DNA from 4 places in the Streptomyces sp. NPDC001889 genome. Region 3 is predicted to be linked to each of the others. Evidence: riboswitches for the same ligand, from Rfam matches in the RefSeq annotation. Region 3 holds a riboswitch; each other region holds the start of a gene.
The links. A riboswitch is a leader RNA that binds a small molecule or an ion and turns the genes downstream of it on or off. The one in region 3 is predicted to bind cobalamin.

Region 1 (2,174 bases), on a different contig from region 3:
GCTGAGTTCGCCGGCGATGGCGCCGGTGCCCTGGGAGAGGCCGCGCGCGAGGGTGACGATCTCGGCCGTCTTCTGCTTCGCGAAGGCGAGCCAGCGGGCGATCTGCGGGTCGATGTCGCGTTCGGCGGCGGCGTCCAGCGGGACGTGGAGGAGTGAGCAGGAGGTGGCCACGTCGACCCGGTCGGCGAGGCCGAGGAGCGTGCCGAGGGTGGCCAGGGACTTCTCGTAGTCGTTGATCCAGATGTTGCGGCCGTTGACGACACCGGCGACCAGCCGCTTGTCGCGCAGTCCGCCGATGGCGGCGAGGTCGGCGAGATTGCCGGCGGCGCGCTCGGTGAAGTCGAGGGCGAGGCCGTCGACGGGGGCCTTGGCGAGAACGGGCAGCGCCTCGCCGAGGCGGTCGAAGTAGGACGCGACCAGCAGCCTGGGGCGGTCGGCGAGCGCGCCGAGGTCGCGGTAGGCGCGGGCGGCGGCGTTCAGCTCGGCCGGGGTGCGGTCCTGGACCAGCGCGGGCTCGTCGAGCTGTGCCCACTCGGCGCCGGCGGCGCGCAGGTCGGCGAGGACCTCGGCGTACACCGGCAGCAGCCGGTCGAGGAGGGTCAGCGGGTCGAAGTCCGCCGCCACCCCGGGGGCGGGCTTGGCCAGCAGGAGATAGGTGACCGGTCCGACGAGGACCGGGCGGGGGCGGTGGCCGAGGGCGAGGGCCTCCTTCACCTCGGCCACCTGCTTGGCGGAGTCGGCGGTGAAGACGGTGCCGGGGCCGAGTTCGGGGACCAGGTAGTGGTAGTTGGTGTCGAACCACTTGGTCATCTCCAGGGGCGCGACGTCCTGGGTGCCGCGCGCCATGGCGAAGTAGCCGTCGAGGGGGTGCGCCGCGACGGCGTCGCGGTGCCGCTCGGGAACAGCGCCGACCATGACACTGGTGTCCAGCATGTGGTCGTAGTAGGAGAAGTCACCGGTCGGCACCTCGTGGACACCGGCGTCGGCGAGCTGCCGCCAGTTGGTCCGGCGGAGGCCCGCCGCGGTCTCCCGGAGGGCGTCGGCGGTGACGCGGCCCTTCCAGTACCCCTCGATGGCCTTCTTCAGTTCCCGGTTCTGTCCCTGGCGGGGGTAGCCGTACACGGTGGCCCGTGCTGCCGCGGCTGCGGACTGCGCTGTCACGGAACTCTCCTTCGCGAGATGTCTCGTTGAATCCCGGGACGGGACGAGAGCGCGAAGGGGGTGCCACAACGGACGGGTCCACGGCGCGCACGGGGCGCGCCGGTCCGCCTGCTCTGGTCGCCGACCCGCCCACGAGGTCACCGGGATGGCCGCGCCGGCGGGGGCCGTGCGCGGACAGCGGGCAGGTCTTCGGACTCGCGGGCGCGTCCGCCGGTCTCCCGGTGGACACCTACTGGCCGTCGCTTCCCAGAACCGTTTCCCGGCTCCAGTGCTCATGACGGCGGTCGTTCCCGCTCACCGCTGCGGGGCAGTCCCGGATTCCCACCGGGTTCCCTCTTGCGACGCGCCTGCCTGGCGGGCAGGGCGAACCAGCTGCGTCCGTCAGCCTAGAGGGATCGTCCGGGTTCGGACAGTACCGCTCACATCCCGGACCGTGACATGGGACACGGGCGGCTCCCCCGGCTCATGGGCCGGGCCCTGTCCGGCGCGGTGTGCGAGGACAGGGCCCGGTCCGGCGGGGCGGAGATGCGGCGGTCCGGGGACCCCGGCGCCTCCCGGCCGGCTCAGGCTCCGGTGAGGAACTCCACCAGGAGCCGGTTCACCTCGGCGGGCCGCTCCAGATAGCCGAAGTGCCCGGCGCCGGCCACGGTCTCCGAGCGGGCGCCCGGAATGGCGTCGGCCATCTCCCGGCCCAGATGCGGCGGGGAGAGCCGGTCGTCGGCGAAGGAGACCACCAGGGTCGGCGCGGTGATGGCGGCGAACGCGGAGACGCTCGGCGGGAATCCGGTGAGCGCGGCGACGAACTGCTCCCGGACTCCGGCCGACGGGGTGGCCGGTGCCATGGCGAGGATGGCGAGCCAGTCCTCGGCCTCGATCTCGTCCCGCAGGCTGGCGGGCGAGAGATTGGCCAGCGCGCCCAGCGCGGCCCGCACCTCCTCGGGGAGGGCCACGCGGTGGTCGTGCAGGGCGATCTGGGCCTGCGAGAAGACCGAGAGCGCCGCGTCCGTGCGGCC
Region 2 (2,174 bases), on a different contig from region 3:
TCGTAGCTGCCCCGCAGCTCCTCCAGGCACTCCATGACCGGCCCGAACAGCGCTTCCTGCCGCCCCCCGTGGTAGCCGCGCGCGCTCAGCTCGCCCACCGGCCTGCCCATCAGCACCACCTGGCTGCTGCGGTCGCCGCCGGGCTTGAGCAGCACCGGGTTCATCAGCGCGGTCGGCTCGACCCGGGCCGCCTGCGCCTGCATCGCCTGCGCCCGGCCGATCTCCGCGCCCTCGCGGGTCACAAACGAGTTGAGCGACATGTTCTGCCCCTTGAAGGGGGCCACCTTCACGCCCTGGCGCACAAGCCAGCGGCAGATGCCCGCCGTGACCACGCTCTTGCCCGCGTCGGACGTCGTCCCGGCGACGAGCAGGCCGCCTCCGGTGCGCCTTCCCGTGCTCATCCGTCTCCTCCCGCTCGCGGCGCCGGTGCGCCGGACCCCCGCTGAATCCCCGTCACGGCCCGCCGCAGCAACGGCCGTGCCACCACGCTCGTGGCGAGCGCCAGCAGCCCCACCCGGCGCGACAGCCGCACCGCCCGTTCGATGTCGGCGACCTCCACGGGCCGCCCCGCGCCATGGAGCACGGGCCGGTGCTCGACCCGGCCGCCGTAGGACAGGGTGCCGCCGATACGCACCCCGAGCGCCCCCGCGAACGCGGCCTCCACCGGGCCCGCGTTGGGGCTGGGGTGCCGGTGCGCGTCCTGGCGCCACGCCCGGACGGCTCCCCGCGCGTCCCCGCCCGCGAGCACGGCGAGCCCGGCCGTCAGCCGGGCCCCCGGCCAGCCGGCCAGATCGTCCAGCCGCGCCGACGCCCAGCCGAACCGCCGGTGGCGCGGGGAGCGGTGCCCCACCATCGCGTCCAGGGTGTTGACCGCGCGGAACCCCACCAGGCCCGGCACCCCCGCCACCGCCCCCCACACCAGGGCGCCGACGACCGCGTCGGAGGTGTTCTCGGCCACGGACTCCACCACGGCCCGGGCGATCTGGCCCTCGTCCAGGAACTGCGGATCGCGCCCGCACAGATGCGGCAGCCGCGCGCGGGCCCGCTCCACGTCGCCGGCCGCGAGCGCGGCACCGATGGTCCTGGCCTCCCGGCCCAGCGAGGTGCCGCCCACGACGGTCCAGGTGGCGGCGGCGGTCAGGGCGAGGGAGAGCGCGGGCGCCCCCCGGGTGCCGCGCGCGAGGAGGTGCGCGGCCGCGGCGGCGCCTCCGGCGCACACGGCGGTGTGCAGAGCGCCCCACCCCCGGTGGTCGCGCCAGAGAACCCGCTCCACCGCGCCCGCGGCCCGTCCGAACGCGGCGACGGGATGGCCCCGGCGGGGATCGCCGAGCAGCAGGTCACCGAGGAGGCCGGCCCCGGCGCCGTACGCGAAAACGCGGTCGGCACGGTTCAGTACACGGTCGGCACGCATCGATTCAGGCCGGGGTTCCGCTCCGGACCGGCCGGGGCGGGCAGATCCTTCTCGGAGTCGGGGCAGGGTCGTGGCCGCGGCCGGGCATGGCGATATGTCCTCACTCAGGGTGTCCGCGCCCTGGTTCGACGTGATCGGCGGCGAGAGTTCCTGGCTCCCGGGACTCCTCCCGGTGACAGTGGCGGGACCGCGCCGGATTCGCACCGGCTTCCTCTGCTGCCGCCGTAATGGCCCCGGCAGTCCACCACGCTGTGAGAACAGCCGTCAACCTGCCGTTGACCTGCGAAGGGGCACTGTGCTGAGCCCCACACCCGGGGAGCGCCGCGCTGCTCGTCCCGGACCCGGGACGGCAGACGGCCGGGCCGGTCGTCCCTGAGGATGACCGGCCCGGCCGTCTGCCGTCGATGAGCGCGGAGAGCCCGGACCGCGCGCGGTCCGGGCCCGCCGTCAGGTGACGATCAGATAGATCCCGTAGGTGATGGCCGCCACGCAGAGCGCGAAGCAGGTGTACGCACCGGTGCGCGCCAGCGCCACGGAGCCGCCGCCGCCGGAGGCCGTCGCCTGCTTGCTCATGCCGATGATGCCGAGGGTGAACAGGCCCACCAGAACGACGGTGGCCACGAGGCTCACACCGAAAACGGAGCCGAGAGCTGCCCAGTCGATTTTCATGCTGATCTGTCCTTACACCGCGGCCGGGCTGGCCGGGCCGGATTCGGGGGCGGCGGCCGGGGAGGCCGCGATGGTGGTCTTGAGGCCGTCCTGC
Region 3 (2,174 bases):
CACTGGGGAGCGTGGCCTCGGCGTGCGGGGCGGAGTCGGCGCCGGAGGGGACGTCCAGGCCGAGCCGGCGGTAGAAGGCGAGAGACGCGGCCATGTCGGAGGCGACGATGCCGATCGAGTCGAAGCGCGGAGTCATGCCCCCACCGTAGGCGGGCCCCGCGCCGCCGGTCTTGAAGGAATCGGACACCGGCGGGGGCTCCGCCGGTGTCCGTACGGTGGTCAGCGCGCCGTGGCCGCCGTCCGGCGGGCCCCGGAGCGCGCCCCGGGGGTGAGCAGCCGTTCGGCCAGATGGCCGAAGACCAGACCGAACACCGCCCACAGCGTCACCTGGATCGCCAGTGTCGCCAGCCGGAACTCCCAGACCACTGCGGCCGGGAAGTCCTTGGGTACCTCGTTGTACGAGGGCAGGAACGCGAACGCCAGTCCGGTGGCGGCCACGAACCCCGCCACCGCCGCCACCGTCGCGTTCCAGTTGCCCAGCCGGGGCGCGAGACGCCTCCCGGTGATCAGCGCCGCGAGCCCCAGCAGCACACTGACCACCACCATCAGGAAGTACACCGCCGTCCGCTCCCCGATGGTGCCCGGGTCGCCCACCGCCGGCGGGTTCGGCGGGTACTTCAGGAACGGCACCACATACAGCGTCAGCAGCCCGCCGAGGGCGACGAACGCGGCGGTGGCCCGGGGGCCGAAGCTCCCGGCGCGGCCGATGGCGGCGCAGTGGGCGAGCGCGGCGATACCGCCGACCGCGACCCCGAAGACCAGCACACCGGTCGCGAGACCGGCCGTGGACTGCACGGCCCGGCTGACGAGTTCCTCGCCGCCGTGCCCATGGCTGTGGCTCTCCTCGAACGCGATCGCCGCGTCCACCGGCCCCTCACCGAGGAAGTACGCCACCACCAGGGCCACCGCCCCCGCGATCAGGCCCGCGAGCATGCCCCGTACCAGCAGGGCCCGTACGGATATGGAGTTCATCGCAGGCCGCCCTCAGTGGCAGGGGAAGCCGAGCAGATGGCGTCCGTCGTGGACCCATTCATGGACACCCTCGCCGGAGACGAGGGCGGTGGCGCCCTGCTCGGCGCCGACGAAGTAGAGGAGGATCAGCATGAGGATGCCGACGAAGGCCGCCCAGGGGGCGAGTTCCTTCCAGGAGACGGGGGTGACCGCCGGTGTGGCGGTGGGGGCGGGCACAGCGGATTGAGCCATGGCAGAACCTCCTGAGGGAGCACGCGTCCCGGTCGTGGTGCCTGGTGCCGCAGACGAGGGCGCGGGGTCTGACTTCCCGCGTCGGTGCGGGTACACAGTGGCGCGACCGTGCCGGATTCCCACCGGACTTCCATCACACTCTCGTCATGTCCACGCGACCGTACCGCTTGCGGGCGGGCACCGCTACGGCGCGGGGTGGCCGGAAATGACGGTACGGATGATGATGGTCGCGCCGGTGGCGACGGAGGCCCTCCGCGAGGCCCGCTTCGAGGCGGGCGAACCGCCGGACGAGGCCGGTCTGGTGAGCGCGCGGGCGGCGGCCGGAGGGCTGCCGAGGGCGGACCGGGCGGTGTCCGGGCCGTCGCCGCGCTGCCGGCTGACGGCCCGGGCGCTCGGGCTCGCCGCCCGGGAGGCGCCGGAGCTGGGCGAGTGGGACATGGGCCACTGGCGCGGCCGGAGCCTCGCGGAGGTGAGCCGGGACGAGCCGGACGCGGTGGGGCACTGGCTCACCGACCCGTCGGCCGCGCCCCACGGAGGGGAGGCGCTGACCGCGCTGTGCGCCCGGGTCGGGGGCTGGCTGGACGCGCTGCCCCCGGATACCGGCCGGCTCGTCGCGGTGGTGGACCCGGCGGTGGCGCGCGCCGCGCTGGTCCACGCGCTCGGCCTGCCGCTGCCCGTCTTCTGGCGGCTGGACATCGCGCCGCTGACGCTCACCGAACTCAGCTCCCGGGCCGGGCGCTGGAATCTGCGCTGCGGCACCCGGCTCCTCAGAGAGCCGTGAGGGGTTCGGCGCCGTGGGCGCGGTGGAGCACCTCCAGGAAGTCCGGCGCGGCGGGCAGTGCCGCCGAGCCGATCCGGCGCACCGCCACGCCCGGGGTCCAGGAGTTCATCACCACCGCCCCCGACAGCCCCGGCAGATCGGCGGGGGTGACGTCCCGCACCTGCTGGGGGACGCCGAGGTGGGCCAGTTG
Region 4 (2,174 bases), on a different contig from region 3:
GGTGAAGGCGCTCGCCGCCACCCATCGCGGCGCGCCCGCCGTGACCGGCGTGGGCGGGGCGGCGGTGAAGCCGCCGCCCGCGACGGCGCGCAGGGCGTCGACGGAGGAGTAGGCGGAGGGCGTGGTGTCGGTCGGCTTGTACTTGAAGCCGCCGCCGGGGTTGTACTGGTTGGCGATGAGGAAGTCGACCGGGGTCCTGCCCATCGAGGTGAGGAAGTCGCCGGTCTGCGGGTTGATGCCACAGGCGTTGAGCCCGGCGACGGCCCAGCCGTTGGAGTTGGTGTTGGCGCCGTACAGGGAGTCGAAGGCCCCGTTCGCGGGGAGCAGTCTGGTCTTGAGGAACGCCTTGGCCTGCACGATGTCGGCGTCCGTGTTCGGGACTCCGGCGGTGCACAGGGCCGCCATGGCGGCGCCGGTCATGTCCACGTCGCTGGGTGCGTTGAGACGGGTCGGGTTGCCCTCGGCCTTCTGGTAGTCCCAGCCGCCGTCGTTGTGCTGGTTGGCCCGGACCCGGGTGGTTATCCGGTCGGCGAGGGCCTGGGGGACGCGCTGGGCGCCGCTCTGCGTCCTGGCCCCGTTGAGGGCGAGCGCGGCGAAGACCGTGCCGTTGAAGTTGCCCGAGGGGCCGAAGTAGCCAGCCTCGGCGGTCTGCCAGTAGCCGTAGATGTCCGCGATGAGATTGCGGGACGGGGAGACCCGGGCCGGGTCGATGCCCGCGGCGTAGGCGTTCAGCGTGGCGCGCTCGTAGTCCGTGACGACCGGGGTGGCGGAGGGCCAGGCCGCGGTGGAGAGCAGGTTCCGGTAGACGGTGCGGGCGTTCTTGGTGGTGTCGCCGCCGGGGGCGACATCGGCGACGGCGGTGCCGGCCGCGGCGAAGGCGCCGAAGGCCCACTCGCTGGAGAGGCCGGACCCGGCGTAGGAACCGTCCGCGGCCTGAAGGGACTTGAGGTAGGCGACACCGTTCGTCTTCGAGGTGGCGATCTGCGCGGGGGACGAGGTCGCGGACGCGGGGAGCACGGTCAGGGCGAAGGCCCCGAGCGCGGCGGGGATCGCCAGGGCGAGGCGTCGGGAGGTCGGAGGACGGGACATGGGGGCCACTCCTGTGATGACAGGGACTCCGGCGGCACCCATGCCGAAGGGAGCCCTCCCGGCCGGGGGGTGCGGGGCCGTCGTCCAAGCGCGTGGTACGGCGTCGAATGCTGCTTCACCGCATGGGCATTCGGGCTCGGTACGGCCCTCGTGCCGTCCCACACCGCTGCGCGTCAGCCCCGGATTCGCACCGGATTCCCCCATGTGGCAGCCCTGGACGCTACCGGAGAGACCACCCGGCCACCAGAGCGGGAAGCACAGCGGCCCCGGACCGCGCGGGTGGGATTCAGGTCACCTTGACGCTGTCTTCGTCCGCGTGTTCCAATCCCGCTGATACAGACTCAACTTCAGGGAAAGCCGGTCGAATTCCGGCGCTGACCCGCAACCGTGGGCCCGGCAGCAGCCGGGCGAGCCGGATTGCCTGAAGGACTGATTCCAGCGAGAAGCGCCGTCGCGGACTACGGCGTGGTCGACCGGCTCTCCCCGTGCCCCGCTCGAACTCGAAGCGGACGGAGCCCCTCCGCCACGCCCTGCCGCCCGGAGGACACGAGGGGCCGTGGTGGGGACAGGCGTACGGAGACGGTGGGCGGGCCCGGCCGCGCTGGTGACGGCGGTGGTCCTGCTCGCGGGCACGGGTGTGTCCCTGGCCGCCGCTCCCCCGGCCGCGGCCGATCCGGTCAACCGGTGCACGGCCACCCGGGGCGCCATCGTCGCGGTGGACTTCGGCCCCTTCGGCGGCGGTGTCGCGCGCGGCTGCGACACCACCCCCACCACCGGCTACGAGCTGCTGCGCGAGGCCGGTTTCACCACCGCCGGGACCGGTCACGACGGCCCCGCGTTCATCTGCCGGATCGGTCACGGCTCGTTCGACTCCGGCAGGCAGTACCCGACTCCGGCGACCGAGGACTGCGTGCTCACCCCGCAGGCCACCGCGTACTGGTCGTACTGGGTCGCCTCGCGGGACGCATCGGAGTGGAGCTACAGCCATCACGGGGCGATGGACCGCCGGCCGAAGCCGGGCGACGTGGACGCGTGGGTCTACGGCGGCACCGACGTCGGCGGCAGCACCGGCAAGCCGGACTTCA

Region 1: it holds a riboswitch for cobalamin, as region 3 does, so the genes downstream of both, metE (5-methyltetrahydropteroyltriglutamate--homocysteine S-methyltransferase) here and ACWCRA_RS00290 (CbtB domain-containing protein) in region 3, are expected to answer to the same signal.
Region 2: it holds a riboswitch for cobalamin, as region 3 does, so the genes downstream of both, ACWCRA_RS30820 (cobalamin biosynthesis protein) here and ACWCRA_RS00290 (CbtB domain-containing protein) in region 3, are expected to answer to the same signal.
Region 4: it holds a riboswitch for cobalamin, as region 3 does, so the genes downstream of both, ACWCRA_RS02840 (hypothetical protein) here and ACWCRA_RS00290 (CbtB domain-containing protein) in region 3, are expected to answer to the same signal.

What each region holds. Positions count from the first base shown of each region.
Region 1 covers NZ_JBSFER010000002.1:227,916-230,089, reverse strand. Annotated here, with positions in the region: gene metE (5-methyltetrahydropteroyltriglutamate--homocysteine S-methyltransferase) at 1-1,161, opposite strand, end outside; cobalamin riboswitch at 1,325-1,549, opposite strand; gene ACWCRA_RS02805 (alpha/beta fold hydrolase) at 1,725-2,174, opposite strand, start outside.
Region 2 covers NZ_JBSFER010000031.1:53,630-55,803, reverse strand. Annotated here, with positions in the region: gene ACWCRA_RS30825 (cobyric acid synthase) at 1-401, opposite strand, end outside; gene ACWCRA_RS30820 (cobalamin biosynthesis protein) at 398-1,411, opposite strand; cobalamin riboswitch at 1,534-1,672, opposite strand; gene ACWCRA_RS30815 (hypothetical protein) at 1,859-2,080, opposite strand; gene ACWCRA_RS30810 (inorganic phosphate transporter) at 2,093-2,174, opposite strand, start outside.
Region 3 covers NZ_JBSFER010000001.1:78,856-81,029, reverse strand. Annotated here, with positions in the region: gene ACWCRA_RS00300 (VOC family protein) at 1-136, opposite strand, end outside; gene ACWCRA_RS00295 (CbtA family protein) at 220-972, opposite strand; gene ACWCRA_RS00290 (CbtB domain-containing protein) at 985-1,203, opposite strand; adenosylcobalamin (AdoCbl) riboswitch at 1,256-1,349, opposite strand; gene ACWCRA_RS00285 (histidine phosphatase family protein) at 1,409-1,984, shown strand; gene ACWCRA_RS00280 (aminotransferase class IV family protein) at 1,971-2,174, opposite strand, start outside.
Region 4 covers NZ_JBSFER010000002.1:238,203-240,376, reverse strand. Annotated here, with positions in the region: gene ACWCRA_RS02840 (hypothetical protein) at 1-1,089, opposite strand, end outside; cobalamin riboswitch at 1,193-1,332, opposite strand; gene ACWCRA_RS02835 (prenyltransferase/squalene oxidase repeat-containing protein) at 1,649-2,174, shown strand, end outside.